Regions from separate parts of the Chitinophaga sp. CCNWYY40 genome, predicted to be linked through region 1. Evidence: riboswitches for the same ligand, from Rfam matches in the RefSeq annotation. Region 1 holds a riboswitch; the other holds the start of a gene.

Region 1 (23,317 bases):
ATGGCATAGCATTATCATCCCGTATTTGTTGCAACGCTGTGCGCATTACAACATTTTTAATTGCCGCAAAAACATGTCAGGCTGTAATAGTTACAGCAAACAGGTAGGTTGATAAGAGAGTTGCGAATTCAAAAATCTTCTGAAACTTTATCTGCACGGTTTCAAGGATGGTTCCAGGTATCTGAATACAACGTATAACAGCGAAGTAGGTGAACAACAAATGATTCTGTTGCTTAGGTAAAACGAATTCGGGCGCTAAGATAACGTTATGAAAACAAAAATCCACCCTTTGGGTGGATTTTAACAAATAAGTGAAAATCAGTTCCGGTCATCCTTTATTACGACCGCTGACAATATGTTTTTCCGCATGATAGGAGGATCTTACTAACGGTCCTGACTCTACGTAGTCGAGTCCCATGTTGTAACCTATCTCGCGTAATTCTGCAAATTCATCAGGATGAACGAAGCGGGCAACAGGCAAATGTTTGGGTGTTGGCTGGAGATACTGACCCAGCGTTACCACATCACAACCGTTGTCGTACAAATCCTGCATGGCCTGTACCACTTCTTCTTTTGTTTCACCCAAACCAAGCATGATACCGCTCTTGGTGCGCATGCCACCTTCTTTCAGGCGACGGATCACTTCCAGGCTGCGGTGATATTTGGCCTGTATCCTCACCTGTTTGGTTAAACGTTCTACCGTTTCCAGGTTATGTGATACAATTTCAGGCGCCACATCAATGATACGCTGGAGGTTTTCCCACTGACCACGGAAATCCGGGATCAGGGTTTCCATTGTTGTTTCCGGGTTCAATGCCCTTACGGCATTGATGGTATTGGCCCAGATGATGGAACCGCCGTCTTTCAGTTCATCCCTGTCTACAGAGGTGATAACGGCATGTTTTACTTTCATCAGGTAAATGGCTTCTGCCACGCGCTGTGGTTCATCAAAGTCCACTGCTTCCGGACGGCCGGTGGCTACGGCACAAAAACCGCAGCTACGGGTACAGATATTTCCCAGGATCATGAAAGTGGCGGTACCGGCTCCCCAGCACTCGCCCATATTGGGACAGTTACCACTTTCGCAGATCGTATGTAATTTATGGGTATCTACCAGGTTTCTAACCTGTTTATAGTTCTCGCCTATGGGTAATTTAACGCGCAGCCAGTCTGGCTTTTTTACTCTTGTTGTAGCCGGTTCGGCGGCTATTACGGGTAGTTCTTGCATCGCTTATTCCTTTCTTTAGAAGAGCAAAGTTAATACTTATCTCTTATTCCAGCGCTTCCCGAATTGGATGCTGACATATGCATTAAAAAAGAACTGTTTATTTGGGTCAACGCCATCTACTGCCACCATAATAGGGATCTTTTTGGTGTAGTATTCACCGTTTACTCCTATTTCCAGGGCGCTCACCACCTCGTTAAAGTGGGCCCAGTCGAACCGCATGCCCAATTTGGCATGTAAACCCGGTACCACGCTGAGATTGCTCCAGCCCTTTCCAAAACCGCCGGCGCCATTAATCTGTTCCTTATGCAGGAATAGGTCTGCAGTTTCCGGGGTGTATTTGATATCCACATTCTCACCGTTTTCATCCTGCACATTCAGGTAGTAAGGTTTCACCAGCCCCAGGGATAAGCCGCCGTAATAGATGGCGTCTACTTCTACCCCGTTTTTATTGGCTTTGCCGCCGATCAGGTACCGTTGGCCCACACCCAGCTTAGCCTGGTAGAAATTATTCTGTTTGCCGTATATAAAAGGCCGTTGGGTAAATGCGTAACCGCTGTTGATCTTTACTTCCTTGTTACTTTTCTTCTCTCCAAACTCAAACTGGAAATAATTCACCTTTTTCCTCGTTTTCCGGTATCCCAGTTCCGCAAAACCAGACCATCCGTCGGTATTCAGCCGGGCGCCCGCAGAAAAGTCGCGCTGAAAAACATTCTCCCCCTCTTCCTGTTCACGGAAAATGGAGATCTTCTTCAGCTTACGCTGTTCCTTGTCACTTTTCTTCGTGCTTTGCTGCTGCCGTGAGGTAGATTGCGCAAATAAGCCGCCGGATATTGTTGCTAAAAACAGGATTAAGTATATTTTTTTCACAGTGGGCTATTATTATAATAAATAAACGCTTGAACAAAGGTATTGTTATGTATATATTACAAACGTAGCTAATTTTTTTTTAGTTTACCAGGGCCTTCACTACCAGGGGATACACTTATAATAAAAATACATTTAATTTTACGGATTGATCATTTAAAAAGATATCATGCAAACAGCATCTATTATCTATACCGGCGAACTTCGTACAACCGCCACCCATCTGCAATCAGGCACTGTTATCGATACCGATGCACCTGTTGATAACCGTGGTAAGGGAGAAAGATTTTCCCCTACTGATCTGGTGGCCACCGCCCTCGGTTCCTGCATGCTCAGCATCATGGGCATCAAGGCGCTGGACAATAACTGGGCTATTGAAGGCACCAAAGTAAGCGTTCAGAAAATAATGGGTTCTGATCCCCGCCGTATTACCGGCGTAACCATCGTATTCGATTTCCCTGCGGGCCACACCCTCGGCGAAAAGGAAAGAACCATCCTGGAAAGGGCAGCGCTCACCTGCCCTGTGGCAAAGAGCGTGCATCCGGATATTGTGCAGGATGTAACTTTTAACTGGTAAGAAATTACAGCGGATTTTGTTTTTTTAAGAAGACAAAATCCGCTGCGCTCTCCCTGCTCAGGTGCCCGCGATAATCTTCACTCCTATCGCGCAATGCAGGCACTTTTTCTCATCGCAGTAGTGCTGCTTCAGCTGCAATAATGCCTGTGATTCCATCGCGCTTTCCTGCGTAATACCCAATTGGCTCCAGCTGCTGGTGATGTGGTTCTTTTCCGGCGGCAGCTGCTGCAGGAAATGCAACGCTTTTTCCTGGTAATATTTCCCATTCTTATCCTGTCCGTACAGGAACAGCAAAGGTAACACAGTGTTGATCAGGATACCCTGTATGGCCTGTTTCCCGGGCCGCTGCGTACGGTTTACGGGATGCCCGAAGCGGTAATGTGTATGCCAGTACGCCGATGGCTGTACGAAGAACAGCTGTTCCAGCGCCGTTACGTCGGGGGCGTCCAGTATCCGGGAAAACAGGTGAGGGGATTGCTGCAACAACGCGGCGAAAGTAGCCAGCCGCATGGTAGGGAAGGCGGCGGGCCGCATCCGCAACCAGTTCCATTGATGACCGGCCATAGGGCTTAGCCGGAACTTATGTTGCAGGTGCCCGTAAACATCCTGTAACTGTAACGCATATCCGTCTGTTTGGGGCGCTTCCAGCATCCCGGCCTGACCAAACAACAGGGCCTCCAGCTGGAGCAGCAGGTGCCGGTACCGCATCAGCATTTTATAGGGCAGCGACTGTGCCACCTGCAGGAACGGCAGGGCATTTACGGGCGTACCATAACTTTGCGCCACTGCCCAGTAACACACTTCTTCCCAGTTGTAACGGTTGTGCTGCAGCCAGGCCCGCAGGCTGCCGATCTTACGTTCCCAGCGCTCCGCCAGCAACCGCTCTTTCCAGCTGAGCCAGATAAGCGACGGCACCTGGGAAGCATGCGGCGCACACGGTACAAAGGGCGCCAACTGCCGCAGCTCCTCATACCGCTGCAGGAGCAGCTTGGGAATATGCTGCTGCAGTTCCAGGCAGGGCGCCTCCCTGATCCCGACGGCGGGCATGTCGTGAACAAACACCACGTGCAGGATGATACGCCCGTATTGGGGATTGTGCTGGTGTCCATGCCGGAACCAGTCGGATGTACGCAGGTGCAGCTCCACCTGGCCTACCCACAGGGTAGCCCCGATCCTGATTTTTGCGGCCGAAAAATCCGGCCCGCCATTGTGGTTGTGAATACCGGGAAACAGTACCTGTACTGATTCTCCGCCGGTAGTGGTTAGATGATCCTGCTTAAATAGCCGGAATGCCCAGATGTGCTGGAACAGCTCTTCTGAGAGCAACGGGTTAACAAACATAAGAGATATGGTTGGGTACAAAATAATATCATCCAAAGGTAATAAAACATCGATTAATAAATAAATTCCAACTCCAATTTGGAAATCTGCTCAAAGTGATATTACCTTTGCGCCAGTTCTTACACATCACTTATCCAGAAAGGCGGAGGGACTTGGCCCTGCGATGCCTTAGCAACCTTTCCTGATTATTACAATCAGGAAAAAGGTGCTAATTCCTGCCCCGGTGCAAATCGGGGAAAGATAAGTTGGCAGAGATAATACTTCACAGATATATATAACTTTCTAAAGGAGCTCTTCCAACAATCGGGAGAGCTTTTTTTATGCCCCCTCCCCACCCCTTTCATGGATTTGTTGTTGTTTAAGTTGATCTTTAATGATATCGTTGCAGTTGGCAATTGTGCACATTGAACATCATTAAAAATAATTTATAACATGAAAACAGCTACACAACTGATTCATAGCATACCGGTAGACGAACTGACAGGCGCCATTTCTGTGCCTATCTATCAAACGTCCACTTTCGTGCAGGAATCACCCGGCATCAATAAAGGCTTTGAGTTTTCGCGGGCAAACAATCCCACGAGAAAAGTGCTGGAAGACCTCATCTGCAACCTGGAAGAAGGGTTTGCCGGATTTGCGTTTGCCAGCGGCATGTCGGCCATAGATGCGGTGCTGAAGCTGTTAAAGACCGGCGATGAAATCATGGCCGTGGAAGACACCTACGGTGGCATCTTCCAGATCTTTAACCACATGTTTGAACGCTTTGGCATCAAAGTAAATTTTGTAGATACCAGCAACCTCGATAAAGTATTGGCCGCCATTACGCCCAATACAAAAATCATCTGGCTGGAATCTCCTACCAATCCTACTTTACGCGTTTCTGATATCAAATCTATCAGCAAAATCGCTAAACAACATAATATCCTGCTGGCGGTAGACAATACCTTCAGCACACCATTACTGCAACAGCCGTTAACGCTGGGCGCCGACCTGGTGATCCACAGCGCTTCCAAATACCTCGCAGGACACTGTGATGTGATTGCCGGCCTCGTAGTAGTAAACTCAAAAACACTGGCAGACCAGATCCGGTATAACCAGAATATTTCCGGTAGTATCCTCAGCCCGTTTGAAGCATGGCTCACCATACGCGGTATTGAAACATTATACCTGCGCCTGGAAAAACAATGCAGCAACGCCAATGCCATCGCCAACTGGCTGGCCGCACATCCCGCGGTGGATAAAGTGTTTTATCCCGGACTGGCCACACATAAAAATCATCACATTGCCCGTAAACAACAAAAAAATTACGGCGCACTGGTGAGCTTTTCCCTGAAAAGCGACAATATCAAAAATGCGATCCGTATCGTAAACGCCACCAAATTATTTAAACTGGCAGAAAGCTTTGGCGGCGTGAAAAGCATGCTGGCCCATCCAGCCACCATGACGCATCGTACCATTCCGGAAGAATTCCGGAGAAAAACAGGTCTGCAGGACTCCTGCATCCGTTTATCAGTAGGCATCGAAGATGCCGATGACCTGATCAACGACCTGAAACAGGCGCTGGATAAATTAAACCATCCGGCCGGCAAGCAAATTACTGTTTTACAATAAGCCGCTGGCGGTTAGCACATCCCTTTCAATGTTCAGAACCTGATCATCTCTGCACAGCGAAAGACTGACTACTACGGCTGAAAGCTCAAAAAAAAGTATGGAAAACAAGATCATCAATTTAGGCATTTTCGGATTCGGCGTCGTAGGACAAGGACTCTATGAAGTTTTGAACAGAACAAAAGGTATTAATGCACGGATCAAAAAAATCTGTATTAAAGACCCTAATAAATCAAGACCTATCGATAGCAGTTACTTTACGACAGATAAAAATGAAATCCTCGAAGATCCTACCATTGACGTAGTAGTAGAACTGATCAATGACACTGAAGCAGCTTTTGAAATAGTGAGCAAAGCGCTCCGCAACGGCAAAGCCGTAGTAAGCGCCAGCAAACGTATGATCGCTGAAAACCTGCCCGCACTCTACCAGCTGCAGGCAGAAAACAAAGTGCCATTCCTGTATGAAGCGTCCAGCTGTGCGAGTATTCCCATTATCCGCAACCTGGAAGAATATTATGACAACGACCTGCTCAATGCCGTAGAAGGTATCTGTAACGGATCTACGAATTATATTCTTACTAAAATATTTGAAGAGAACCTCAGCTTTGCCACTGCCCTGCAACAGGCCCAGGACCTGGGTTTCGCGGAAACAGATCCTACACTCGACATCGAAGGATATGACCCGAAATTCAAAATAGTGATCCTGCTGCTGCACGCATTCGGCACCTTTGTGAAACCGGAAGAAGTATTCAACTTCGGGATTCATCACCTCAATGATTTTGATATACAGTTTGCCAAACAAAGAAACTGTACCATCAAACTGATTGCACAATGCCGCCGTCAGAACGGTCACGTATTTGCATACGTATTGCCGCATCTCATTAAGGAACACAACCTGCTCTACGATGTGTATAACGAATACAATGGCATCCTGCTGGAAAGCGCATTCACCGATAAACAGTTCTTTGTAGGTAAAGGCGCCGGCGGCACTGCTACAGGCAGCGCTGTATTATCCGATATCTCTGCCCTGTTATACAACTACCGCTACGAGTACAAAAAGATCAAACAAAACAATCAGCCCAGCTTTACCAATGATGTAAAACTGAAAGTATACCTGCGCTACAAAACACCCGACCAGGTAGATCTGGCAGAGTTCTTTAATATCTCTGAAAAATATGAATCTACTGAATGGCGTTATGTGGTAGGTACTATCAACTTACAGAAACTGAGAGAAGCCGGCTGGCTGAAAAATAAAGATGTGAATATTCTCGTATTGGAATAAAGAAATGTAATAAGCAAAAACCAATCATGAAAACGGCGCAGTTCCCTGCGCCGTTCCTGTTGCTTAAAAATTTTCCAGTTCTTCCACTACCCTGCTTACGGGCAGCCCCATTACATTATAGAAGCAACCGTTAATACTGTCTATACCCACAGCGCCGATCCATTCCTGGATCGCATAAGCGCCGGCTTTATCAAAAGGTTTGTACTTATCCACGTAAAAAGTGATCTGACCGGTAGTTAACGCCTTGAAATGTACAGCCGTTGTTTTGGAAAAAGCAACTTCCTTTTCCCCCTGCTGGATTATAACGCCGGTGACTACACGATGTTCACGTCCGCTGAGGCGTGATAAAATGTCAATGGCGTCTTCACGGTCTTTGGGCTTGCCGATAATATTGTTATCCAGTACCACTACCGTATCGGCAGCAATGATAATATCGCCGGCTTCACACAGCTCCTGCACAGCGGCCGCTTTCTGACGCGCAATATGAACAGGAATATCCGGTATGGCCAGTTCGGGAGGAAAAGTTTCTGCGGTTTCTACCACCTTCACCTGGAAAGGGATGCCGGCCTGCTCCAGCAGCTGCTTTCTGCGCGGCGACTGCGAGGCCAGGATAACGGGTGCGCGGTTATACATCTTTATAAATAAAGTTTAAAAAATATCATGGATAAAATACCGGTGAGCATAATCACCTTTACCAGGGAACTCACCCTGTGATAATGTTCCGGGAGGTTTGCTTTTTTTAGCACCAGGTAAATATATACGCAGGGCACCTGTACAAACAGCAGTAAATAACCGATAGCAACATACCAGCCCAGGATCCATACGCGGATCTCCACCAGGAGAATAATAATGATCAGCGCCAGCAGCAGCGCATTACAAAAACGTTTGGCGGCCAGCACTCCCCAGGCAATGGGCAGGGTGCGGCATCCGTCTTTGCTGTCGCCCATCATATCTTCCAGGTCTTTCACAATTTCCCTGACCATAGAAATGAGGAACGCAAACAGCGCATACACCCCGATGATCTGGATCAGCTTTCTGCCGGTGGGCGACATGATAGCTTCAAAACTATGATAGATCTGTTTTTCATAAAATCCTACCACCACTACTGCCAGGGCAGTTAGTAACGAAATAACCACATTTCCGATCAGCACCTGTCTTTTAAAAGAAGTAGAATAAAACCAGAGTAGCAGGGAACAGATCACCTGGGTGAAGCCGAGGTAAAACTGTCCTGTTTTCCATGCTACCAGGAAACCCAGCGACACGCCGGCCAGGTTAAGCATGGTGTGCCAGGCCATTGCCCAGCGGCGGCTGATAATTTTGTCCAGCACCATTTTATCCGGCTTATTAACAATGTCTATGTTGATATCAAAATAGTCGTTGATAATATAGCCGGCAGCAGCCACCAGTACGGTAGACAGGCTCAGTAAAATAAATTGGGGAACCGGCAGTGACGGCTCTTCGCCGGAGCTGCGTAAAACCGGCTCTACTACGCAATATTGCAGTAAAAACTGGGTGAGGCCAATATATATCAGATTCGGGTACCTGATCAGTTTAAAAAATGCAGCCCAGAGCTTCATAGTTTTCTCTTTTATTATTTCGATGCTATTCCTTCATCCATTAACCAATGTCCGTTCAGTTTCAATACTTTTTCCATGACTTCCCTCACGCAGCCGTGGCCTCCGGGCAATGGGGACACGTACCTGGAAATACTTTTTATTTCAGCCGCCGCATCTGCGGGGCAGGTGGGCAAAGCCACCAGTTGCATAGGCAGATAATCCGGGATATCATCTCCCATATATAATATCTCTTCCCAGCGAAGATCATTTTCAAAAACATAATCCTGCAGCTTCTCCTGCTTATCGTGTACACCGGTGAAGATATCTTTTATACCAAGTCCCTGTAACCTGCTCACCACACTTTCTGATTTTCCTCCGGAGATGATCACCACACGATAACCCTTTTTTACCGCCAGCTGTAAAGCATAACCATCCTTAATGTTCATTCTGCGGGACATTTCGCCACCCGGCAGCAATTGCAGGGTGCCATCGGTGAGTACACCATCCACGTCCAGCACAAAGGTGGTGATAGATTTAAATAAAGCCAATACGTTCATGGGGCCAAAAATAGCCAATTACGCATTAACAATCGCTTATTCTCTATTTATTATGGAACTGGTAAATGGCGTCAGACATCACCTGGTAAACCAGTTGCAGATAGGGATCACCGGCCAGCAATTCGCGGTGGAGGCTCATGGTGGTTTCATCCTGGCGCAGCGCCGGACCGGTTTGTACCGACTCCGGTGCAAATTTTTCCAGCCGGTCGAAAGTTTCCTTTATAATAGGTTGCAGTAAATTAAAGTCAAGCTGCTCTTTTTCACAATACGCCTTTGCCTGCGCAATCAGGTGATTGGTAAAATTATTACACAATACAGCCGTGAGGTGATATTTCAGCCGCTGTTCCGAAGTAGTAATGGTAACGCTGCCGGAAATGCTCTGGGCCAGCGATTGCAGCCGCCGCAGCACTTCATCGTTGCTGGCTTCCAGCATCACCGGGATAGGCGGATAGCTCTTCACCTCCTTACGGATCGATTGTAAGGGGTATACCACGCCGGTATTAGACGATATCCGGGAGATAGCTGCCAGGGGTACAGCCCCTGCTGTATGCGCCACCATACGCTTTCCTAAGCGCAGCTGGTCGTTCAGTTCGGGGATGGCAGCATCACTTACCGCGAGCAGGTACACATCTGCGTCCATATTTATATCCTGCAGATCATCTGTATAACCTGCGTGGAGCATTTCTCCCAGTTCCCTGGCGTGTTCCTTGTTCCGGCTCAGCACCTGTTTTACCTGGTGACCATGAATTTTTAAGAGGTGTCCGAAACAATGCGCAACATTGCCAGTGCCAACGATAACTACATCCATTATAATTAATTTTAAAATAACAAACCGCCGGTATCCATCTGATTCGTGGTTTCTAATATACGTGTTTTAGCGGGTCCCCGTTTTTTTCATTACATTACAACGTATTTTAACGTTTAAAAGTGGCCTTATTTTTTAATTTGAAGGTACTTTTATATTATTGCGGAATTCATTGAAGTAATTATTTTACAGAATTTTGCGTATTTAGCAGCACAATAAAGAAGCATACATGGCAAAAAATTTAGTTATAGTTGAGTCCCCGGCGAAAGCCAAGACCATAGAAAAAATATTGGGCAAAGACTTCGAAGTCAGGTCCTGCTTCGGTCACATACGTGACCTGGAGAAGGATGACATGGGGATAGACATTGAAAATAACTTCAAGCCTAAGTATGTGATCCCGGAAGATAAGGAAAAGGTGGTGAAAGAGCTGAAGAAGCTGGCGAAGGATACCGATGAGGTATGGCTGGCAACGGATGAGGACCGTGAAGGGGAGGCCATTTCCTGGCATCTGTGTGAGGTGTTGAACCTGGACCCTAAAACGACCAAACGTATTGTTTTCCATGAAATCACCAAGCCGGCTATAGAAAACGCAGTACAGCATCCACGCAAACTGGATATGGACCGTGTAAACGCACAGCAGGCCCGCCGTATCCTGGATCGCATCGTAGGTTTTGAAATCTCCCCGGTACTGTGGCGCAAAATGAGTATGCGCAACTCCCTGTCCGCCGGCCGCGTACAATCCGTGGCAGTACGACTGATCGTAGAAAGGGAAAGAGAGATCAATACCTTTACTTCAGTGAGCACCTTTAAAGTGGAAGCCTATTTCACCGGTAAGGATATAAATGGTAAAAGCATTTCTTTCAAGGCAGATGGCCCCGGTAAATTCAAAACCGCGGAAGATGCGGAGAAATTCCTGGAACAATGCGTTGGAGCTGCCTATACCGTAAAAGACATACAGGTTAAACCAGGTAAAAAATCGCCCGCAGCGCCTTTTACCACTTCCACCCTGCAACAGGAAGCCAGCCGCAAATTAGGCTACAGCGTTTCCAAAACCATGTTGCTGGCCCAGAAGCTGTATGAAAGCGGTAATATCACCTACATGCGTACGGACTCCGTAAACCTGTCGGATACCGCCATCAGTGAAATTGAAAAAGCAATTAAAACCAGTTTCGGTGACAAATACCATCAACACCGGAAATTCAAAAATAAAAATGAGTCCGCACAGGAAGCGCATGAGGCCATCCGTCCTACCTACATGGAAAACACCACGGTAGATGACAGCGATACCCGCAAACTGTACGAACTGATCTGGAAACGTACCATCGCCAGCCAGATGGCGGATGCGGAACTGGAAAAAACCACCGCCAAAATCGATATCTCTACCAACCACGAAGAGCTGAGCGCCAGCGGGGAAGTACTGAAATTCGACGGCTTCCTGAAAGTATATATGGAGAGCCACGACGATGAGGATGAAACAGAAGAAGAACAGGAAGGCTCCTTACCGCCACTGGCAGTAAAACAATCGCTGGACCTGAAAGAAATGAAAGCCACCGAAAGGTTCTCCCGCCCGGCTCCACGTTACACGGAAGCCAGCCTGGTAAAGAAACTGGAAGAACTGGGCATTGGCCGTCCATCTACCTACGCACCTACTATTACCACTATCCAGAAGCGTAATTATGTAGAAAAAAGAGATAAGGAAGGAATAAAAAGAGATTTCCGTATCCTGACCCTCAAGGCAGATAAGATCACTAAACAAACCGATGCAGAAAATACCGGCGCGGAAAAATCAAAATTATTCCCTACCGATCTGGGAATGATTGTAACCGACTTCCTGAACCAGTATTTTAATAATGTAATGGACTACGGCTTTACCGCCAAAATTGAAGGGGAATTTGATGAAATTGCCAGCGGTAAGAAGGTGTGGAACACGATGATCAGCGAATTTTATTCTCCTTTCCACAAAGATGTGGAAAACACCCTGGAAAATGCAGAACGTGTAAAAGGAGAACGCCCGCTGGGTACCGATGCCGCCAGCGGTAAGCCAATCGTAGCCCGTATGGGCCGCTATGGCCCGATGATCCAGATAGGCAGTGTGGAAGATGAGGAAAAGCCACGCTTTGCCAAATTAAAGTCCACACAAAGTATCGAAACCATCACGATGGATGAAGCGATGGAATTGTTTAAATTGCCTCGTAATCTGGGGCAGTTTGAGGACTCCGACGTAATTGTAAACATTGGCCGTTTTGGTCCTTATGCACAGCACGATAAGAAGTTTTATTCCCTGAAAAAGGAAATGGACCCTTACACCGTGGAACTGGATGAAGTAGCGCCGCTGATTGCGGAGAAACGCACTGCCAAAGACGAACGGACCATTAAGATATTTGAAAAAGAGAAAATTCAGATCCTGAAGGGCCCATATGGTCCTTATATTAAGCAAGGCCTGAAGAACTATAAGATACCAAAGGAGAAAATAGATAACGCAGCTGATTTAACAGTGGAAGATGCCAAAGCGATCATTGAAGACGTTAAAGCCAATCCACCGAAGAAAAAGGCGCCTCCCAGAAAGAAGAAAGCTGAATAACACTGTGGTAAGAATATGCTGAAAAATGGGGCAATGATAATAACTGCAGTGTGAAGGGTATGCTTATTATTTAATTTGCCGACAGGATCACATTATTTAATGATTACCACATGATCATAATAATGGTATGAACGAAAACAGAGAAATAAACGCTTTGTTCCACCTGTTGGATGATCCGGATCTGGAGGTATTTGATACGGTTGCCAGTAAAATATTACTGTACGGTAAAGATATCATTCCGAACCTGGAGAATTTGTGGGAGAATACAATTGACGAGGCTATTCAGGAAAGGATAGAACTGCTCATTCACCGGGTACATTACCAGGATTTGCAGGCGGCGTTACGTGTATGGGGACTTTCAGAAACACAGGACCTGATGCAGGGCGCCATACTGGCCGCCCGGTACCAGTTTCCCGATCTCATGGATGCACAGATCATCGCGGAAATAGACCGGATCAAACGTAATATCTGGCTGGAACTCAACAATTATCTTACACCACTGGAACAGATCAATGTGCTGAACAGCATGATCTATAACTACTTTGGCCTCAAAGGAGAAGAAGTTTCCTACCAGCGTAAAAATCAATTTTTTATTAACCAGGTGATAGAATCCAAAAAAGGTAACCCCGTTACTAATGGGATCATCTATCAGAGCCTGTGCGCCATGCTGGATTTACCGGTGTATGCGGTGAATATCCCCCGGCAGTTTATCCTGGCGTATTTCGACAGCTACATTGATTTTTCCACCCCGGTAGAACCTGACGACCACCGGATCCTCTTCTTTATAGATCCCATACAGGGCCAGATCTACACCCAGCAGGATGTGGATACCTATCTGAAAAGAGTATCCGTGCCACCGGTGCCTTCTTACTTCAAACCACAATCCAACAAACGCATTGTGCAGTTCTTACTGGAAGAATTATCCAAATGCTTCCGGGACGACAAAGACGCTTACAAACAGGATGAGCTGATCAACCTGGCAAGCATACTCGAAGATTAATCCTGTTACCGGTATACATCACTAAAAAGCCCACCGCATAAGCGATGGGCTTTTTAATTTCTTGCAAGAAAAGATATTATTGTTATAATAATCTCTTACTTAGCTGGAGTTGCAGCAGCAGCAGAATCAACTGGAGCAGTTACAGCAGCAGAATCAACGTGAGCAGCAGAATCAACTGGAGCAGTTGCTACTGGAGCAGCGTTCATAGTGTCTACTGGTGCAGTTGCAACAGAATCAGTAGCAGGAGTGCTACCACCGTTACAAGCAACGAAGAACATGCCAGCGGCAACAGCGAATACGAATAATTTTTTCATTTTTTAGGTTGTTTTATTTTTAAAACCGCCGCAAAGGTATGCAAAAATTATAAAATACAAAATCTGCACTCCTTTTTTCCGGTAAGTATTTATTTTTTTCTGAAGAAGATTTTCAAAGGCACACCCGTGAAATTAAATTTCGTACGGATCTGGTTCTCCAGGTAGTTACGGTATGGTGTTTTCACATCATCCGGGAGGTTACAGAAAAAGGCAAATGCCGGCGTATGCGTAGGAATCTGCGTTACGTACTTGATACGGATAGGAATACCCCTTACCACCGGTGGGTGATATGCTTCAATCGCTTTCAGCAACACATCATTCAGTACGGAAGTCTGGATCCGGCGTTTACGGTTTTCGTATACATCGAGCGCTGTTTCAATAGCCTTGAAAATACGCTGCTTTTCAGTTACGGAAGTGAAGATGATGGGCACATCAGAGAATGGCGCCAGTCGCTCTTTCAGCGTTTTTTCATAATCCCTCGCGGTGTTGGTGCCTTTTTCCACAAGGTCCCATTTGTTCACCAGTACCACTACGCCTTTGCCTTTACGGGCAGCGAGACTGAAAATGCTGAGATCCTGTGCAGTGATACCTTTTTCAGCATCCAGCAACAGCATTACTACATCAGATTCATCTACCGCCTTGATGGCCCGGATCACGGAATAAAATTCCAGGTCTTCATGCACCTTTGTTTTACGACGGATACCTGCGGTATCAATCAGCATGAAATCTTTCTGGAACATATTATAGCGGGTGTGAATGGTATCGCGGGTAGTACCGGCAATATCGGAAACGATATTACGCTCTACGCCTACCAATGCATTCAGCAGGGATGATTTCCCTACGTTAGGCTGACCAATGATCGCTATTTTAGGAATATCTGTATCCAGTCTTGCGTCTTCCATCTCCGGGGTAATAAAGCTTACCACGTCGTCGAGCAATTCGCCGGTACCGCTACCGGTCATGGAAGAAAGGAAGTGGATATGATCGAAGCCCATACTGTAAAATTCTGTGGCTTCCAGCTGACGCTGACTGTTATCTACTTTATTTACTACCAGGAAAACCGGTTTGGAAGTACGACGCAGGATATTTGCCACGTCTGCATCCAGGTCGGTAATACCGGTGGTTACATCACACATGAAGATGATTACATTGGCCTCTTCCATTGCCACTTTTGCCTGCTTGCGAATCTCCCGCTCAAATACATCATCACTGTTGGTTACAAATCCGCCAGTATCGATTACGTTGAAGGTTTTGCCGTTCCAGTCGGCAATACCGTATTGACGATCGCGGGTTACACCGCTCTGGTCATCCACGATGGCCTTCCGTTGTTCCAGTAAACGATTGAACAACGTTGACTTGCCTACGTTGGGGCGACCCACTATAGCTACTGTAAATCCTGCCATTTTTTATTATATTTTGTCGTACTAACCTGGATAATACATCCAGGAATTTTTCAATGATTAATATCCGTATTCCTTCAGGAAAGTGTCGTTGTCGCGCCATTTGCCGCGTACCTTCACAAACAGTTCCAGGAATACTTTCCGCTCAATAAATTTCTCTATCTCCTGCCGGGCTAATGTTCCCAGCTCGCGGATGGATTTGCCCTTTTCACCGAGGATAATTCCTTTCTGGGTGTCGCGGGTTACGATGATTTCAGCAGTGATCTTCGTCAGTGTTTCCTTCTCCTGGAATTGTGTAACAATTACCGTGGTGTGATAAGGAATCTCTTCTTCAAACAGCTGGAATACTTTTTCACGGATCATTTCTGCTACTAAAAAGCGTGTAGACTTATCCGTTAGTGTATCATCCGGGTAGAACGGGTTGCCATCAGGCAGCAGCTTTATTATTTCAGCCAGCAACTCCTTAATACCCTTCTTCTGCATGGCAGATACCGGTACTACCGCTGCTGCCTTGCCCCAGGCTTTGACGCGTTCTACTAAAACTTCCATATCCTCTTTGAGGATATTATCCATTTTATTAAGGATAAGAACAATCGGTACTTTCAGTTTCAGTGAATCAAACAATTCCAGGTTTTCTTCCATAGAATCTTTCGAATCCATGATCAGCAAAGCCACATCCGCATCTTCGAGGGCCGATTTAACCGCACCCATCATTTTCTCGTGCAGCTTGTATTTGGGATCAATGATACCCGGCGTGTCAGAAAAAACGATCTGATACGCAGGATCCGTTAATACGCCTGTAATACGGTGCCGCGTGGTTTGCACTTTGGGGGAAATAATAGCCAGCTTCTCGCCGATAATGGCGTTCAGCAACGTGCTTTTTCCCGCATTGGGCTTACCAAAAATATTTACAAAACCTGCCTTATGCATGATGACATTTAAAACCTGGTGATGTTGCTTTCACAACTCAAACTTACCGAAATAAAAAAAGCCGAATTTCTTCGGCTCTTAATCTTTTTTATGGACTCCTCAGTCCTATTTTGTAGCGAGGAGCGGATTCGAACCACTGACCTTCGGGTTATGAGCCCGACGAGCTACCTCTGCTCTACCTCGCAATGAGGGTGCAAAGATACAAATATTTCAATCCACTCCAAATCTTTTTTAAAAGAAACACAAAAAGCCAACCGTAACTGGTTGGCTTTCATATTGGAATGCTTCATACATTGTTAGAATGGAAGATCGTCAGCGGGCTGCTCCTGAACGGGCTCTGCCTCGGGTACGGTCATTTCAGCAACCGGTGTCTTCCGCTTTTCCTCATCCTTACGGCTGAGTAACTGCAGCGAAAACACCCGGAGCCTGATGGCCCCGCATAACGCACCGGTAGCGGTACTCACATAAGCCTCCAGTTTTGGAGCGCCTTCTACGTACACCATTACACCCTGCGTTAAATAAGGAGCTACATTGGCCTTGTCCCAGAGCGAGCAATCCACCCAGGTGGTTCTTTCTTCCAGTATGCCCTGCGCGTTTTTAAAACGCTCATTTACCGCTACCGGAAAATTGAAAACAGTGGCGCCGTTGACTTCTTTTTTCACTACATCGCGGCCAAGATGCCCGATAAACTGAAGTTTCATCATCAGAAATAAAGATTTAAATGATTAAAAATTTATAAAAGATGACTGAGAGAAGTATCTCTGAAAATTACACCTTTTTCCTTCTCCCAAAAAATAATTTCTGATTTATTATAGATACAAGTATACCTTTGCATTAACACAACACATGGGGTGCCTTACTTTCAGGCTGAGATCACACCCAATGAACCTGGACCAGGTAATGCTGGTTAGGAATGAACTAACAGAAAACAGACATACTTAAAATGAAACAGCTAATGTTATTAGTGCTGCTATCTATAGCAGGCGCTTTACATGCACAATCCCTGGTTACCGGTACCGTTACCAGTAAAGCCAGCGGCCAGCCACTGGAGGGTGTTACCATCTCCGTCAACCAAACCGGCGCTGTTACCGACAGCAGAGGCCACTACAGTATTCATCTTCCTAAAAAAGGAAACTATCCCTTAACCGCCAGCTACATCGGCTTCAAAACATTTACTACTACCATCACGGCGAATAATACCACGCAACTGACGGACATTGCACTGGAAACAACCGCACTGTTTGTAAAGCCGGTGGAGATCAGCAGCTTACGCGCCGGTAAAAATTCGCCTTTCGTAAACACCACTTTAACAGCGGCGGATATTAAAAAACAAAACCTCGGTCAGGATCTGCCCATACTGCTGGATCAGCAGCCCGGCGTGGTAACCAACTCTGACGCGGGTACCGGTATCGGCTACACCGGCATGCGTGTACGCGGGTCCGATATCACCCGTATCAACGTTACGGTAAATGGTATCCCGGTAAACGATGCAGAATCGCAGGGAACGTTTTTTGTAAACATGCCCGACTTTGCATCGTCCGTTAGCAGCGTTCAGCTGCAACGCGGCGTAGGTACCTCTACCAACGGCGCCGCCGCTTTTGGCGCCACGCTGAACCTCAGCACCAACGAATTCAATGAAAAAGCATACGGCGAAATCAGCAACAGCTACGGTTCTTTCAATAGCTGGAAACATACGGTGAAAGCAGGTTCCGGCCTCATCAACGATCACTTCACCATTGATGCCCGCCTCTCCAAAATATCATCAGACGGGTATATCGACCGCGCCACTTCCGATCTGCGCTCTTTCTATACTTCCGCCGCCTATGTTTCTGCCAAAACAGCCATCAGGCTCAATGTCTTCTCCGGAAAAGAAAAAACATACCAGGCATGGAATGGCGTACCACAGGCACTCCTGGAAACAGACCGCACCTACAATTCTGCCGGTACCGATAAACCAGGCACTCCCTACGATAATGAAACGGATAACTATCAACAGGATCATTACCAGCTATTCCTGAACCAGGAAGTAAATTCACATCTCAACTTTAACGTAGCCTTCCATCTCACCCGCGGACGCGGCTACTACGAACAATATAAAGCGCAGCAGGCCTTCTCGGAATACGGATTGACAGGACCAGTGATCAACGGTAAACAGGTGGATACCACCGACCTTGTCCGGCAGCTGTGGCTGGATAATTACTTCTATGGTTCCGTATTTTCCGTAAACCGCACCGGCAACAAATTCAACTGGAGCCTGGGCGGCGGCTGGAACCGCTACACCGGCGATCATTATGGCAAAATCATCTGGGCGCAAACAGGCATCGATAAAGATCATGAATATTATAGGTATCCCGCTGCCAAAAACGATTTCAATGTTTACTGGAAAGGAGAATATAAACTCACATCTGCACTGAGCATTTTTGCAGATATGCAGTACCGCAACATCATGTACAACATGGATGGCTTTGAAGCCGCCCCTGCATACATGGCACACGTGAATTATAACTTCTTTAATCCGAAGGCAGGTATCTCGTACAACATTAACCCTACCAACCGTGTATTCGCTTCGGTAGCCATTGCGCACAAAGAGCCTAACCGTGTTGATTTTGAAAACAACTTCGGCGCAGCAACACCCAAACCGGAAGTGCTCCGCGATGTGGAAGCCGGCTATTCATGGAACAACAACATCGCTGCTATCCAGGCGAACGTTTATTACATGAACTATAAAAACCAGCTGGTGCAAACCGGTATGCTCAACGATGTTGGCGCATACATCCGCACCAACATTCCCAAAAGCTACCGCATGGGTATTGAAGTAAATGGAAATGTAAAACTGGGCAGCCTCGTGAGCGTAGCCGCCAATGCAGCTTTGAGCCAGAACAAAGTACTGGACTATCATGCCATTACTTACGATGCCGGCTATACGCCGCATACACAGGTGTTCAACAAAACAGATATCTCGTTTTCTCCTTCTTTCGTAGGTGGGTTAACGTTAACCGTGAAACCGGTGAAGGACCTGAACATCGATGTATTGGGTAAATATGTAAGCCGTCAGTATATGGATAACACCTCTAATGTAGCGGGCAGCCTGGATGCTTACTTTGTAAACAACCTGCGTATCAACTACGTAGTGCCGCAACCGTTATTCCGTGAACTAGGACTGCAATTCATGCTGAACAATATTTTCAACGTGAAATATGAACCCAACGGAAGTACCTACAGCAGCTACGATCAGGCCAGCAACCGCGTGGTGTACGACAATTATTATTACCCGATGGCAGGGATTAATTTCTTTGCCGGGGTTACTATAGGATTCTAAAAGATACAGGCATAAAAAAAGCGAGGTAATCACCTCGCTTTTTTTATGCCTGTATCTTATCAACTATTTAGTAATTTCTCTATCGCTTTATCTACCGATTCAAAAGGGAAACCTTTTATCACCGCATCCATTTGCGCAGCAATCTGTTGCGTTCCTAAATTGCCGATGCTGCCTGCATGGGTATGCTTCACGGCTTTATCAGGAGAGAAGGTACCGTTTTCAATGTCCATGCCTACTTTCTTATAGGCTTCACGGAACGGCGTACCCTGTAACACCAGGTTGTTTACCACTTCCACACTGAACAGGTATTGGTACTTATCATCATCCAGAATGTTTTCCTTTATGCGTACATTTTCCAGCATCAGGCGGCTCATGCGGATACAGTCTTTCAGCGTTTGGAAAGCAGGGAATAAATTTTCTTTCAGCAGCTGCAAATCGCGGTGGTAGCCGGAAGGCAGGTTGGTGGTCATCATGGCAATTTCATTGGGTAATGCCTGGAGTTTGTTGCCATGAGAGCGGATCAGTTCCCATACATCCGGGTTCTTTTTATGCGGCATGATGCTGGAGCCGGTGGTGAGTTCATCCGGGAAGCTGATAAAGCCAAAGTTCTGGTTCATGAACAAACATGCATCCATTGCCATTTTAGCAATGGTAGCTGCGATGCCGGCCAGTGCAAAAGCTACTATTTTTTCCGTTTTACCGCGTCCCATCTGTGCGTACACTACGTTGTAGTTGAGCGCATCAAAACCCAGCAAAGCGGTGGTAAGCTCACGGTCAAGGGGGAACGAAGATCCGTAACCGGCTGCGGAGCCGAGCGGGTTTTTGTTCACTACTTTATAAGCGCCCTGTAACATGGTGAGGTCGTCTACCAGGCTTTCGGCGTAGGCGCCAAACCATAATCCGAAGGAAGAAGGCATGGCAATTTGCAGGTGGGTGTAACCCGGTATCAGGTGCGCTTTGTATGCTTCACTTTTTTGCTGTAACAGGTGGAACAACGCAAGCACTTCCTCGGTCATGGTTTGCAGTTCATGACGCAGGAACAGCTTCAGATCTACCAAAACCTGGTCGTTGCGGGAACGGCCGCTATGGATCTTCTTGCCTACTTCGCCCAAACGGCGGGTCAGCAACAGTTCTACCTGCGAGTGGATATCTTCCACTCCTTCTTCCAGTTTAAAATCACCGGATTGAATTTCCTGGTAGATGTTTTTGAGTTCCTGTTTTAATATCGTGAGTTCTTCTGCTTCCAGCAATCCTATACTTTGCAGCATGGTGATATGTGCCATAGAACCCAGCACATCAAACGGCGCCAGGAAGGCGTCCATTTCACGGTCTTTTCCTACGGTGAATGTTTCCACCGCTGCTAAGGAGGCTTTATCTTTTTGCCACAATTTCATAATACTATAGTTTTTCCACGCGGTGTTAAAGCGTGAAATTAAAAATCATATTTACCAAAGATACACTACTGGATCATTTCCAGTAACTGGATATAGCTCTGGATACCATCTTTGATTTCGTGCAGGTGAATATATTCATCTGCGGTATGTGAGCGGGCAGAATCGCCGGGACCCATTTTCACAGAGGTAGCCGGAATCAGCGCCTGGTCGGACGTGGTAGGCGATCCGTAGCAGGTTTTACCCACACTTATGCCTGCCTGTACAAACGGATGTTCCATTGGAATAAAGGAAGGCCGCATTCTCATGGACCGTGGCTTTACTTCGCAGGATACATTGGCCCGGATCATTTCCAGCAGTTCTTCCAGTGTATATTGATCGGTAGCCCGTACATCCACTACAAAGGTGCAGTCGGCCGGTACTACGTTATGCGCTTTATTGGAGGTATTGATCACGGTGACGCTCATCTTCACGGGGCCCAGTGTTTCCGATACTTTCGGGAAACGGAAATCTTTGAACCAGTTCAAATCGGGCAATGCTTTATACAACGCATTTTCTCCTTCTTCCCTGGCGGCGTGCCCTGCCTTGCCGTAGCTGGTGCAATCCAGTACCATCAGTCCTTTTTCGGCGATGGCCAGTTGTGTTAAAGTGGGTTCTCCCACAATAGCAAACTCAATAGCGGGCAGTTTCGGCAGGATACTTTCTATCCCGTTGGCGCCACTGATCTCCTCTTCTGCGGTGGCTGTGAGGATGATATTGTAGCTCAGGTCACTGCGATGATAAAAATGCAGGAACGTCGCAATCAGGCTAACCAGGCAACCGCCGGCATCATTGCTACCGAGCCCGTAGAGCTTTCCGTCTTCCACATCCGGACTAAAAGGATCGCGGGTATATTGTGGATTGGGTTTTACGGTATCATGATGGGAGTTCAGGAGTATATTACGTTTGGAGGGATCGTAATGTTTATTGAGGGCCCAGATATTATTGAGATGCCGCTCATGCGGAATATCCATTGCCGTCAGGAACTCACTGATCAGTTGCGCGGCGCCGTCTTCTTCGCGGCTTAATGAAGGGGTGGCGATCATCTGTTTGAGCAGGGCCACCGCCACATCATATAGTTTTTCGTTCCACATAGGTTAGCATATTAGAGTGCCTGCCACTTTCGGGGTTGTATTGCTCAGAACATCGTCTGCATGCCCTATCAGCACTTCTTTTACACCATTGTCAATTGCCCCGAAAGCATTTTGCAGTTTAGGCAATATCCCGTCTGTCAGTATTTTTTCTTCCAGCAGTTGCTGGTAAATTTCTTTGTTGATGAGATTAATAACGGATTCATCATCTGCAGGATCACGCAACACCCCTTTCTTTTCAAAGCAGTAAATCAGCCGTACACTGTAATGTTGCGATAACGCAATAGCCAGCGAAGAGGCAATGGTATCTGCATTGGTATTCAGGATCTGGCCATTACCATCATGCGTAAGCGGGGCAAACACCGGCGTAATACCGGTATCCAGCAATGCTTTCAGCGGACCTGTATGCAGGATCTCCGTACGTATATCTCCTACAAAACCATAGTCGATTTCCTTTACCGGTCTTTTTACCGCAGGAATGATGTTGGCGTCGGCACCGGTTAAACCGATGGCATTACAGCCATTGGCCTGCAGTTTGGCTACCAGCTGTTTGTTTACCAAACCACCGTATACCATTGTTACCACATCTATAGTGTCTGCATCGGTGATCCGTCTGCCGTCTACGTATTTCGATTCAATACCCAGCTTATCACCGATACGGGTAGCAATTTTGCCGCCGCCGTGTATCAGGATCTTTTTACCGGGAATTGCTGCAAACTTTTCCAGGAAGGTTTGCAGCAATGCCGGGTTATCGATTACGTTTCCGCCTACTTTGATAATAAATAAGTCGATCATAATTATCCTTTCAGTATTTCACTCAACACTGCCTGGGCTGCCCATACCCGGTTACCGGCTTCCCGGATAACGATGGATTGCGGACCGTCCAGTACTTCATCTGCAATCACTACATTCCTTCTTACGGGCAGGCAGTGCATTACTTTGGCAGCATTGGTGAGTTTGAGTTTTTCGTTGGTAAACATCCAGGAAGGATCTGTACAGGTAATTTTGCCATAGTCTTTGTAAGAAGACCAGTTTTTCACATATACAAAATCCGCGTCCTGCAAGGCTTTATCCTGATCGTATTCAATTTGTGCATTACCGGAAAATTTCTCGTCCAGTTCGTAGCCTTCCGGATGGGTGATCACAAAATCTGCTTCGCCCCATGCGTTCATCCATTGTGCAAAGGAGTTGGGAACAGCCTGTGGCAGCGCTTTTACGTGAGGCGCCCAGGTCATTACCACTTTAGGTTTACGGGCTTGCTGCCAGTTTTCCTTGATGGTAATTACGTCTGTTAAACTCTGTAAAGGGTGCAGGGTAGCGCTTTCGAGGCTTACTACCGGTACACCGGCATACTTAATGAACTGGTTAATATATTTCTCTGTATAATCTTCTTCTTTATTTTTCAATCCCGGAAAAGTACGGATGGCCAGTATA
Region 2 (9,765 bases), on a different contig from region 1:
GCAACGCCGCAGGAAAGCGTTAACTTTAGAAAACAGCGCTGGATTTATGGTATAGCAGGCATCCTCATACTAGGTGTTATACTTGGTGTGGCATGGTGGCAATCGCCCGATTTCCGCACCTACGTGGAAGACGTACCTCCTACTTTTTATTATTTCCTCATAGCCGGGTTTATTTTCGCCATGATCGACGGCGCCATTGGTATGTCTTACGGCATTACCTCTACTACCTTTTCCCTGTCGATGGGTATTCCGCCTGCATCAGCGAGTACGGCAGTACATATCTCCGAGATCCTCAGCTGCGGCATTGCCGGCTGGATGCATATGCGGATGGGAAATGTCAATAAAACACTATTTAAACTGCTGATATTACCGGGTATTGCCGGAGCGGTGATCGGCGCTTACCTGTTGTCGTCGCTGGAACATTACGCACAATACACCAAGCCGGTGGTATCGCTTTACACACTGATCCTCGGCACGGTAATCCTGATGAGGGCCATTAATGCGCAGCGTAAGAAGCACGTGGCTAAAAAAATAAAGAGGATAGGCCTGCTGGGCTTTGGTGGCGGATTTATAGACGCCATCGGCGGCGGTGGCTGGGGTTCTATCGTATTATCTTCCCTGATTGCCGGCGGCAGACATCCCCGCTTTTCGCTGGGCACGGTAAAGGCTACCCGCTTTTTTATCGCCATGCTCAGTTCCCTCACTTTTGTAACCGTGTTGTACCATGTACACTGGGATGCCGTACTCGGCCTCGTGATAGGCAGTGCCATCGCTTCTCCCATTGCGGCAAGAGTATCCAATAAAATTTCTGCTAAAACTATTATGGTGGCGGTAGCGGTAATTGTGATCCTGGCAAGTATGAGGAGCATCTACATGTTTGTGCTCAAAATCATATAGTCGTAGCCGTTAATCGTTGCTTACCTGCTGGTTTACCTTTAAAGTAATGGGCTTGTTGATTTCATATTCCACCAAAGCTTTAATGGTGATCACTTCGCGGTCGCTGAAAGGCCGCTGCGGAAGGAATTTCGGATCTATGTCCACCTGGATTTCGGCGGTCCGGTCTTCAAAAAGATAGTTATTACCACGGAGCTTTTTAGTAACGTAGCCGGTCACCTTAACGGCGATGCTGTCGTTGTGCAGTTGCCGGGCATTGCGCATCACCTCTCCGATGGTGTAAGTCCGTTCCTGCAGAGCGAACAGGGGAAGCAACAAACATAGCATCCAGCTTTTCATGATAAATATATTGGTTTGCTAACACCATAAACAATAATCATGACAGATTGTTCACCGAACAGATACATTTAGTTATCTTGTAAATCATAAACTTCAGGTATGGGATTCCTCAAAACGTACAGCAGTATGTTCTGGTTACTGGCAGGCATCATCGCAGGCAGTATTGCCGGGCTTATATTTGGTGAGCGTGTAGCCATTATTAAACCATTGGGTGATGTTTTTTTAAACCTGTTGTTTACTGCCATTATACCACTGGTATTCTTTGCTATCTCCTCTGCCATTGCCAACATAGAAGCAGGGCATAAGCTGGGCCGTATCCTCGGCGTTATGTCGCTGGTATTTCTGAGTACCGTTCTCATCTCTGCCTTTCTTACGATTGTGGCCGTCTGGATATTTCCTATCCACCAGCAGGTAACCCTTACAAAAGATGTGAACCTGGAACAGCCGGGTAACTGGGGGGAACAGTTGGTACGACTCCTCACCGTGAATGAATTTTACGAGTTGCTGTCACGTAAAAATATGCTGCCGTTCCTCATCTTCTCCGGGCTGGTTGGTTTTGCCGCTATGCGTACCGGTGAAAAAGGCGCTGCTTTCCGCGGCTTTCTGCAATCCGGTAATGAGGTGATGAAAGATATCCTGACGCTCATTATGAAATTGGGCCCTGTTGGGCTGGGCGCCTACTTCGCTTACCAGGTGGGCACCCTAGGACCACAACTGTTTGGCACCTACGCGCACTCCCTCGGTATTTATTATGGCTTTGGCATCGTGTATTTTATTGTTGGCTTCAGCGCGTATGCGTTTGTTGCCGGTGGTATACCCGGCATAAAAATTTTCTGGAAGAATAATATTATCCCTACCCTTACTGCTGTTGGTACCGGCAGCAGCATCGCTACTATTCCGGCTAATCTCCAGGCAGTAGAACGGATGGGCGTTCCGCGCGATATTGGTAATGTGGTGGTGCCATTGGGCGCCACGCTTCACAAAGACGGCTCCAGCATTTCTTCCATTATAAAAATGGCAGTGGTGTTTGCCATGTTCGGAAGGGGCTTCGATGGTGTAGCAGTAATCTTAATGGCACTAGGCGTTACCGTTATAGCCAGCATCGTGGAAGGCGGTATTCCTAACGGCGGTTACATCGGCGAACTGCTGGTGATGAGCATCTACGGCTTCCCCATAGAAGCGCTCCCGCCGCTGATGATTATCGGTACACTGGTAGATCCGCTGGCTACGATCCTCAATGCAACGGGAGACAATGTTGCCGCTATGCTCACAACACGTTTTCTGCGAGGGCGGGCGCCGGCAATTTCGTAAATGCCTGCTCCAGGTCGGCCAGCAAGTCGGCTGTTTCTTCCAACCCTACTGATAAACGTATCAGGCTATCGCTCACGCCTGCTGCCCTTCTCTTTTCTGCGGGAATGGATTTATGGGTCATGGCCGCGGGGTGACACAACAAACTTTTGATACCGCCCAGGCTTTCCGCCAGTTTAAAATAGTGCGTGGAGGTAACAAAAGCAGTGGCTGCTTCCGCCCTGTCATCTTTCAAAGTAAAAGATATAATCCCTCCAAACCCTTTACTCTGCCGCTTTGCCAACTCATGCCCCGGATGCGATGGCAGCCCCGGGTAAAACACTTTATCCACTGCCGGATGTTTCTCGAGATATTCTGCCAGCGCCTGCGCGTTAATACCATGCTGCTTAATACGCAGATGCAATGTTTCAATGCCACGTATCAGCAGGAAGCTATCGAATGGCGAAAGAATAGCGCCGCAGGCATTCTGATAAAATTTGATCTCCTCTCCCAGCTGTAATGTTTTAGCTACTACTACCCCCGCAATCAGATCGCTGTGGCCGCCCAGGTATTTGGTAGCGCTGTGGATCACCAGGTCGGCGCCCAGCTGCAGCGGCTTTTGCAGCACGGGGGAAGCAAATGTATTATCTACACAAAACAAACAGTTATGTGCTTTTGCAATGCGGCCAATGGCTTCAATGTCTGAAATCTTCAACGTTGGATTGGTGGGCGTTTCCAGCCAGATCAGGCGTGTGGCCGGCGTGATGGCGTTGAACACCGCCTGCGTATCAGAAGTATCCACATAGCTTACTTTGATACCAAACTTCTCATATACTTTATTGAATAACCGGAACGCACCTCCGTAAATATCATCTACCGCTACAATTTCATCGCCCGATTTCAGGAGTTTGATCACCGCATCAATCGCTGCCAGGCCGCTGGCAAAGGCAGATGCAGTAGCGCCGCCTTCCAGCTTTGCAATGATCTTTTCTGCGGTTTCGCGGGTTGGATTATTGGACCGGGCATAGTCGTATCCTTTATTTACGCCGGGCGCGTCCTGCACAAAAGTAGAGGTCTGATAAATAGGCACGGCAATAGCGCCTGTTTGCGGATCCACGGGAATAGAATGGATCAGTTCAGTGATAGTGCTCATCTTTGTTTGATTTTTAGTTTGATGAAAATTGATTAAACAGGTCCGTTAAATGAGCATATCAAAAAGGTGGGAGCATAAAAAAAACTCACCTGGGAGCCAGATGAGTTTTCTAATATTGGAAGAATAATATAAAGTAAAACTATTGATCTGACTTATCTTTCCTGGTCCGTAAACCGGGATGGATGCAGCACCTTTCACTGTTTGCACAGTGATGGTTGCTAAGGTATCGTCGGGCCATGTCCCTCCTCCTTTCTTGATAAGCTATTTAAAGAACTGGTGCAAAGATAAGGCAGAAAAAATAACTTCCAAATTTATTTTCCTACAAAATCAGTAGACTATTGTTTATGTGCGAGTGTTAAACGGATGCCTTCTTCATAAGAAGTAGGTTTCACTTTAAAATGCTGCTCAAACTTTGTAGAGTCGAAAATATAGGGATAGTTGCTTTGGTACAGCATTTCCTTCATTTCCCGGATCGTGGTATCAAACAGCCCGGAGAGCGTAAGCATAAAGCTGCCCAGCTTCATATACTTAGGTTTTACGCCCATCTGGGTAGCAATCATATTCACATATCCGTTGCCGTCGGGCGCAGGGTTGGCAGTGGGCAGATGCCATACCTGGTTCCAGGAAGTATCGTCCTGGGAAAGCAGGTACAATCCTTTGGCGGCATCCGGCGTAAAGGTGTAGCTATGTGTCTGATCGTCTTTTCCGAGCCACATGGCATTGCTGTTCTTCCTGAACTTATCGATGATCAGCAGGTTAAGGAAACCGGTTTTATCGGCGCCGGGTCCGTAGAAGTCGGCGGACCTTGCAATGGTGGCGGTCAGGTTACCGGCCTTCACCTCGTTCATCAATTGGGTGGCAATAGCCGCACGGATCGTTCCTTTCTTACTGGCCGGATGATACGGCGTATCTTCTTTCATTGGGCCGCTTACTAACCCGTAAGGATATACGTTGTCGAAGAAGATGAGTTTTGCACCGGCCTCTTTGCATGCATTAATTACATTGGTCATGATCTTCGGCCATGCGTCTGACCATACCTTGATATCATATTTGAGACCGGCAGTAAGAAATACCACGGCGCTGCCTTTTACGGCTTTCTTTGTTTGCGCGGCATCGGTAATATCAGCCGGTACCAGGTCGGTAATGCCTTCAATGGATTTCGGCGAACGGCTTACGAGACGTACCCTTTTGCCGTGGCGCACCAGTTCGGCAGCCAGATCGTTAGCAATAATACCTCCTGCACCGAGGATTGTATATAAGGGCTGGATAGAAGAATCAGACATAAAATGAGGATGTGTTTATTATGATAGACGAATGAGTGAACGGAATATTTTATTTCAGGGGTCTAATGGATCAAAAACATTTACCTGCAGCGACCGGAGGTCTGGCAGGAACGACAAAAAGTAAAGATCGGCTTGCTTGATATCTGCCGCAGGCATGTATCCCAGCTCTGTTGTACAGCGTTGGGTAAACATCGGGCTGTTCACATAGGCTAAGTGCATGACATCAGACACGCACATCATCCTTTTATTGGCTGGTATGCCGCTCTGCCACACGATCCTTACGGCATTACGCACGTTGGTGGTGGTGTGGCGGGCATAAGGATCTACCATTACCGCTGAAGCCGGGATCTTTAGTTCATTTACCAGGTATTTCTTCATTTCCACCGCTTCGGAATATTGGGTCCCCACGGGTCTTACATGCCCACCGGATACAATAATGAAGGGGGCCATTCCTTTGCGGTACAGTTCTGCCCCGGTGCGGCAACGGCTTTTACCGGTTTCGCTGATTGTTTCCTTTGCCACGGGGCTTGCCCCCAAAATAAGCATGGCGGTGTATGGATATTTGTTCCAGTCTGTTTTCTTTATTTGTTTATACGCTTCTTCATTGGTACCGGATAAGGGTTCATAGCGCACGGCTTCATCGCGGCGGTTTAGTTCCAGTAGGCCCAGCGCCACCTGCAACGACGGCTGGAAAAATAAGTCCGGCTGCTTTTCCGCCGCCTGTTCCATTACACGTTGCACCATTGTCCTGTAGGCGGGCGATAACACATAATAAGTGGCAGAGTCAATCACGGGGTAACGCAGCCCTTTACCGTTCGTATAGGCATTAAGGATATAGTTCACCCCATCGGCAGCGTCTTTCCAGGCAAGAGAGAGGAATGCGGCGTCGGTTTTGCCGGCATATAGCTGGAACAGGCCACTGCCCCGCATTTCGCTTAACAGGCGTTCCATTTCCTTTGGGTGCTGCTGCAATAATGTAAGAAAGGCGCCACTCACTTCATTAATGGTACCACTGCTAAACTGCAAAGAAGCGGTAAGATCGCCGCTACTCACGGGATGGGCTACACGCTGTGCGTAGGTGTTGCGCAATGCGATAAGCGTGCTGTCTTTATTCATCAGCTGTGGCAGCCCGGGCACACGCTCCAGCAGTGTGAACAGGTAAAAGATCCTGTCCTGCAAAACGCTGGTTCCCTTGTAAAATTTGTAATGCAGGTCCGGCGAAGCAGGTTGACCAAATGTACAGGATAACACCAGGAGTAACAGGCCGGTAAGAAAGCAGTTTTTCATTAAAGCAGGTATTACAGGAACAATAATACAAAAGGAAAAGGGAACTTTATCTTCTCCCTTAAATATAACCTATATTTTATATACCAATATTTAAACCTTGAAGCCTGACGGTATATGAAAGTTTTAATAGGTAAAAATATATAATGTATTAAATATAATCATATATAGGAAACTCAGCAGAAAATACATACCCATTCTTTTTGTTTTTCATTGATTATCTATTAGTTACGGAATATAAAATCATTTATTTTCGTCGCGGTTTAGCCACCAAGCCAACGTCCCAATCATATGTAACAATGTATACAACCCAAGAAAAAAAGACCTTTGTACGTTATGCTGTGTTAACGATAATGGTGATTGTTCTGATGACCTTTTTTATGATCATCTCTTTAAGAAAGAAAGAGTCAGCACAGTTAAGCATAGTTGTTAAAGACCTGATAGCCACCAAAACAGATGTTGGTCATATTGACCAGGCCGTACAGCTGCTATATGCAGCCGATAATAACTTCCGCGTATATACGCTTACCTACGACAAGCATTACCTGAATGCTTATGTGGGTCAGTTGAGCAGCATTACTGCGCACCTGGACAGCGCCATGAACTCCGCCAAAAATGAGAAGCAGCTACATGCGCTCCTGGCCGACAAAGCAAGGAAGTCGCAGCTGTTCCTACAGACACGGCAATACGTAGATTCATTACTGCAACTATCGCAGGTATGGGACACGGCCACCCAGCCCCTCCCCCTGCAACAACTGGGCAATATCAAAATACCGGCGCCTAATATAAAAGCTGATACCATTGTTACTACAGAAACAGCTACCACCAAAGGCCGCAAGAAATTACTGGGCCGCATCAAGGATGCGATCAGTAATAAATCGCAGGTACAGCAAACCAGCCAGCAGGTGAAAATCGTTCAATACGACGCCCCTAAAGAGGGCAAAGCCTTTTCAAAAGATCAGCTGTCAAAGATCCAGGCCGCCTATAACAAGTTTATAAAAGACGCCACCGAAAGTCATAATAACCTGAAGCAGAAAGAATATGCCCTCGTTATTGCCAACGAACGGCTGTTCTCCGGGCTGCTTCTCCTCATGGCCAACCTGAAACAGAATATTGTAGCGGAAACCGATAAGAAGCGGTTACAGCTGGGCCAGGACATCGATCATTCCCTCTACAGGCTGGATAAGCACAATTACTGGGAAATTCCCCTCATCCTGTTACTGGCGGGGATCATTATATATGGTATCGTCCGTTTATACCGCTACGACCTGGCTTTGCTGAGGGCCAAGCAACAGGCGGAAAAGTTTGCTCAACAGAAAAGCGACTTTGCAGCTACCATCAGTCATGAAATACGCACACCGGTGCAGTCGGTGCTCGGCTACACGCACCTGCTGGAGCGCGACCAAACACCGGAAACGGTGGCGGCTATACGTCATTCGGCAGAAATGCTGTTACAGGTGGTAAATAACGTGCTCGACTACACGCGGATGGAATCTGCAGAGCCGCTGTTAAGGGAAGAGAAGTTTGCTCCCCGCACCGCTATTGAAGAGGTGTGCAATACCCTGGCCGTACAGGCATCCATGAAATCACTGACGCTGGATGTAAACATTTACTTCCCCAGCACCTTAATTGTGTTGGGCGATGCCTTCCGGTTGAAGCAGGTATTGATTAACCTGGTGGCCAACGCCATTAAATTCACGGAAAAAGGGGGCATTACCGTAACAGCGCATATGCGTGACAACAACTTATTACAGGTAAGCGTAAAAGATACAGGTGTAGGTATTTCACATAAAGAACTACCTTTGGTATTCGATGCTTTCTCTCAGGGAAATAACCATTATCATAAAGGAAGCGGATTGGGATTGCATATTTCCAAGAAGATCATCGAGCTGCACAACGGAAAGATACATGTAGAAAGTCTTGCAGGAAAAGGCTCTACTTTTTATTTTGAAATCAGGTACAAGCTGATGACCCCATCACCTGTTACCAAAAAAATTATTGTCCCGGTGAATAATACATCTACAAACGCTACTATTCCGGCAGGTATCCGGTTACTGGTGGTTGAGGACAGTATCCTCAACCAGAAACTACTGGCCCTGATGCTGGACAGAATGCAGGCTTCCTACCTGATTGTTTCTTCAGCAGAAGAAGCGCTGGAAGTATACCATCGTGAAGCATTCGATTTTATACTGACCGACATTGACCTCCCCGGTATTGATGGACTGATGCTGACCAACATGATCCGGGAATTACCTGACAAGAAGAAAGCCGCAGTAACCATTATTGCCATTACCGGTAATGTTATGGAAGATGATATTGAGCTGTATCTCCGCTCAGGTTTAAATGATTACATCATGAAGCCTTACCGCGAAGAGGACATCCTGGAGAAAATTACCAGGCATCACCAAATGGCTTAAATTGCGGAATGACCATCGCCGATCAGATCATTGCTTTCAACAGCCAGCTGCATTTCCCGGGCAAGTTGCCCGCAGGTATACGTGTGATGAACCCTTTCCGGGAAGGCCCCGGTATTATGGGTATCATGACCCAGTTCTACAAAAAATTTTATGACGACAAACAGCCGCGGCAACTGATCCTGGGCATCAATCCCGGCCGGCTGGGATCGGGGTCTACCGGCGTACCCTTTACGGATACCAAACGTATGTGGGAAAAGTGCGGCATTGAAATTACCGGGCTTAAAACGCACGAGCCTTCTTCTGTTTTTGTGTATGACGTGATAGACGCCTATGGCGGGGTGAAAAAGTTTTACCAACATTTTTATATCAGCTCCATTTGTCCGCTTGGATTTACCTCTCTCCAACCCGGCGGAAAAGAAATAAACTACAATTATTACGACAGCGCTGCTTTAACAAAAGCTGCTTATCCGTTTATTGTGAGCAGTTTAAAAGAACAATTGCAGTGGAATATCAGTCGTGAGGTATGCTATTGTATGGGGACGGGAAAGAATGCCGCGTTCCTGCAGGCATTAAATGAAAAGGAGAAATTTTTCGGGGCCGTTGTTCCGTTAGAGCACCCCCGTTTTGTGATGCAGTATAAATCCAAAACGAAGTCGCAGTATATCGACAAATACCTGACGGCTTTTGAGGAACACCCATAACCCCAACCTGTGGATTTTTTACGCCGTCTGAACCGCAATCTGGTCTGCAATGTTGTTCAGCAGTCCCATGTTTAAACGACGGCCGTTGTCTGTAGCGCCTGGCGCACGCACAAATCCGTCCTCATCTTTTTCCATCATTACCTCTTCTCCGTCTACATCTACCAGAAAGCGTTCAGCTGAAGAGGGCTTTACATAAAAGCGGCCTCCGGAAGTTTTGATCATAAAAGCGTTCATAAGATTCTTTTTTCTAAGAGATCTTACGCAAACCACGGACCAGCTATGTCAGGACAAAAAATAAAAATATTGATTCCAGATCAGTTCGAATTCTGCCTGGGAAATTAACTCCGGAATAAACTGTCGTTCTTCACTGATCTCTTCCAAACCGGGCATTACCTGGTCGGACAAGG

What was found. A riboswitch is a leader RNA that binds a small molecule or an ion and turns the genes downstream of it on or off. The one in region 1 is predicted to bind S-adenosylmethionine.
Region 2: it holds a riboswitch for S-adenosylmethionine, as region 1 does, so the genes downstream of both, V7S65_RS05940 (trans-sulfuration enzyme family protein) here and V7S65_RS15520 (trans-sulfuration enzyme family protein) in region 1, are expected to answer to the same signal.

Annotation. Positions count from the first base shown of each region.
Region 1 is NZ_JBBHLF010000004.1:146,422-169,738, forward strand. Features, by position in the region: gene lipA (lipoyl synthase) at 329-1,228, opposite strand; gene V7S65_RS15505 (hypothetical protein) at 1,265-2,095, opposite strand; gene V7S65_RS15510 (OsmC family protein) at 2,262-2,669, shown strand; gene V7S65_RS15515 (DUF2851 family protein) at 2,727-4,010, opposite strand; SAM riboswitch class I at 4,138-4,257, shown strand; gene V7S65_RS15520 (trans-sulfuration enzyme family protein) at 4,443-5,621, shown strand; gene V7S65_RS15525 (homoserine dehydrogenase) at 5,719-6,900, shown strand; gene V7S65_RS15530 (Maf family protein) at 6,964-7,533, opposite strand; gene V7S65_RS15535 (geranylgeranylglycerol-phosphate geranylgeranyltransferase) at 7,536-8,477, opposite strand; gene V7S65_RS15540 (KdsC family phosphatase) at 8,492-9,013, opposite strand; gene V7S65_RS15545 (Rossmann-like and DUF2520 domain-containing protein) at 9,057-9,821, opposite strand; gene topA (type I DNA topoisomerase) at 10,048-12,399, shown strand; gene V7S65_RS15555 (transglutaminase-like domain-containing protein) at 12,527-13,399, shown strand; gene V7S65_RS15560 (hypothetical protein) at 13,495-13,713, opposite strand; gene der (ribosome biogenesis GTPase Der) at 13,803-15,116, opposite strand; gene era (GTPase Era) at 15,174-16,043, opposite strand; tRNA gene V7S65_RS15575 (tRNA-Met) at 16,157-16,228, opposite strand; gene V7S65_RS15580 (single-stranded DNA-binding protein) at 16,340-16,747, opposite strand; gene V7S65_RS15585 (TonB-dependent receptor) at 16,987-19,362, shown strand; gene argH (argininosuccinate lyase) at 19,422-20,756, opposite strand; gene V7S65_RS15595 (M20 family metallo-hydrolase) at 20,822-21,886, opposite strand; gene argB (acetylglutamate kinase) at 21,890-22,678, opposite strand; gene V7S65_RS15605 (N-acetylornithine carbamoyltransferase) at 22,681-23,317, opposite strand, start outside.
Region 2 is NZ_JBBHLF010000002.1:882-10,646, reverse strand. Features, by position in the region: gene V7S65_RS05955 (sulfite exporter TauE/SafE family protein) at 1-897, shown strand, start outside; gene V7S65_RS05950 (NirD/YgiW/YdeI family stress tolerance protein) at 907-1,233, opposite strand; gene V7S65_RS05945 (dicarboxylate/amino acid:cation symporter) at 1,333-2,544, shown strand; gene V7S65_RS05940 (trans-sulfuration enzyme family protein) at 2,501-3,673, opposite strand; SAM riboswitch class I at 3,823-3,936, opposite strand; gene V7S65_RS05935 (NAD-dependent epimerase/dehydratase family protein) at 4,009-4,956, opposite strand; gene V7S65_RS05930 (YdcF family protein) at 5,011-6,243, opposite strand; gene V7S65_RS05925 (ATP-binding protein) at 6,540-8,657, shown strand; gene V7S65_RS05920 (uracil-DNA glycosylase family protein) at 8,666-9,358, shown strand; gene V7S65_RS05915 (hypothetical protein) at 9,377-9,592, opposite strand; gene V7S65_RS05910 (DUF6881 domain-containing protein) at 9,641-9,765, opposite strand, start outside.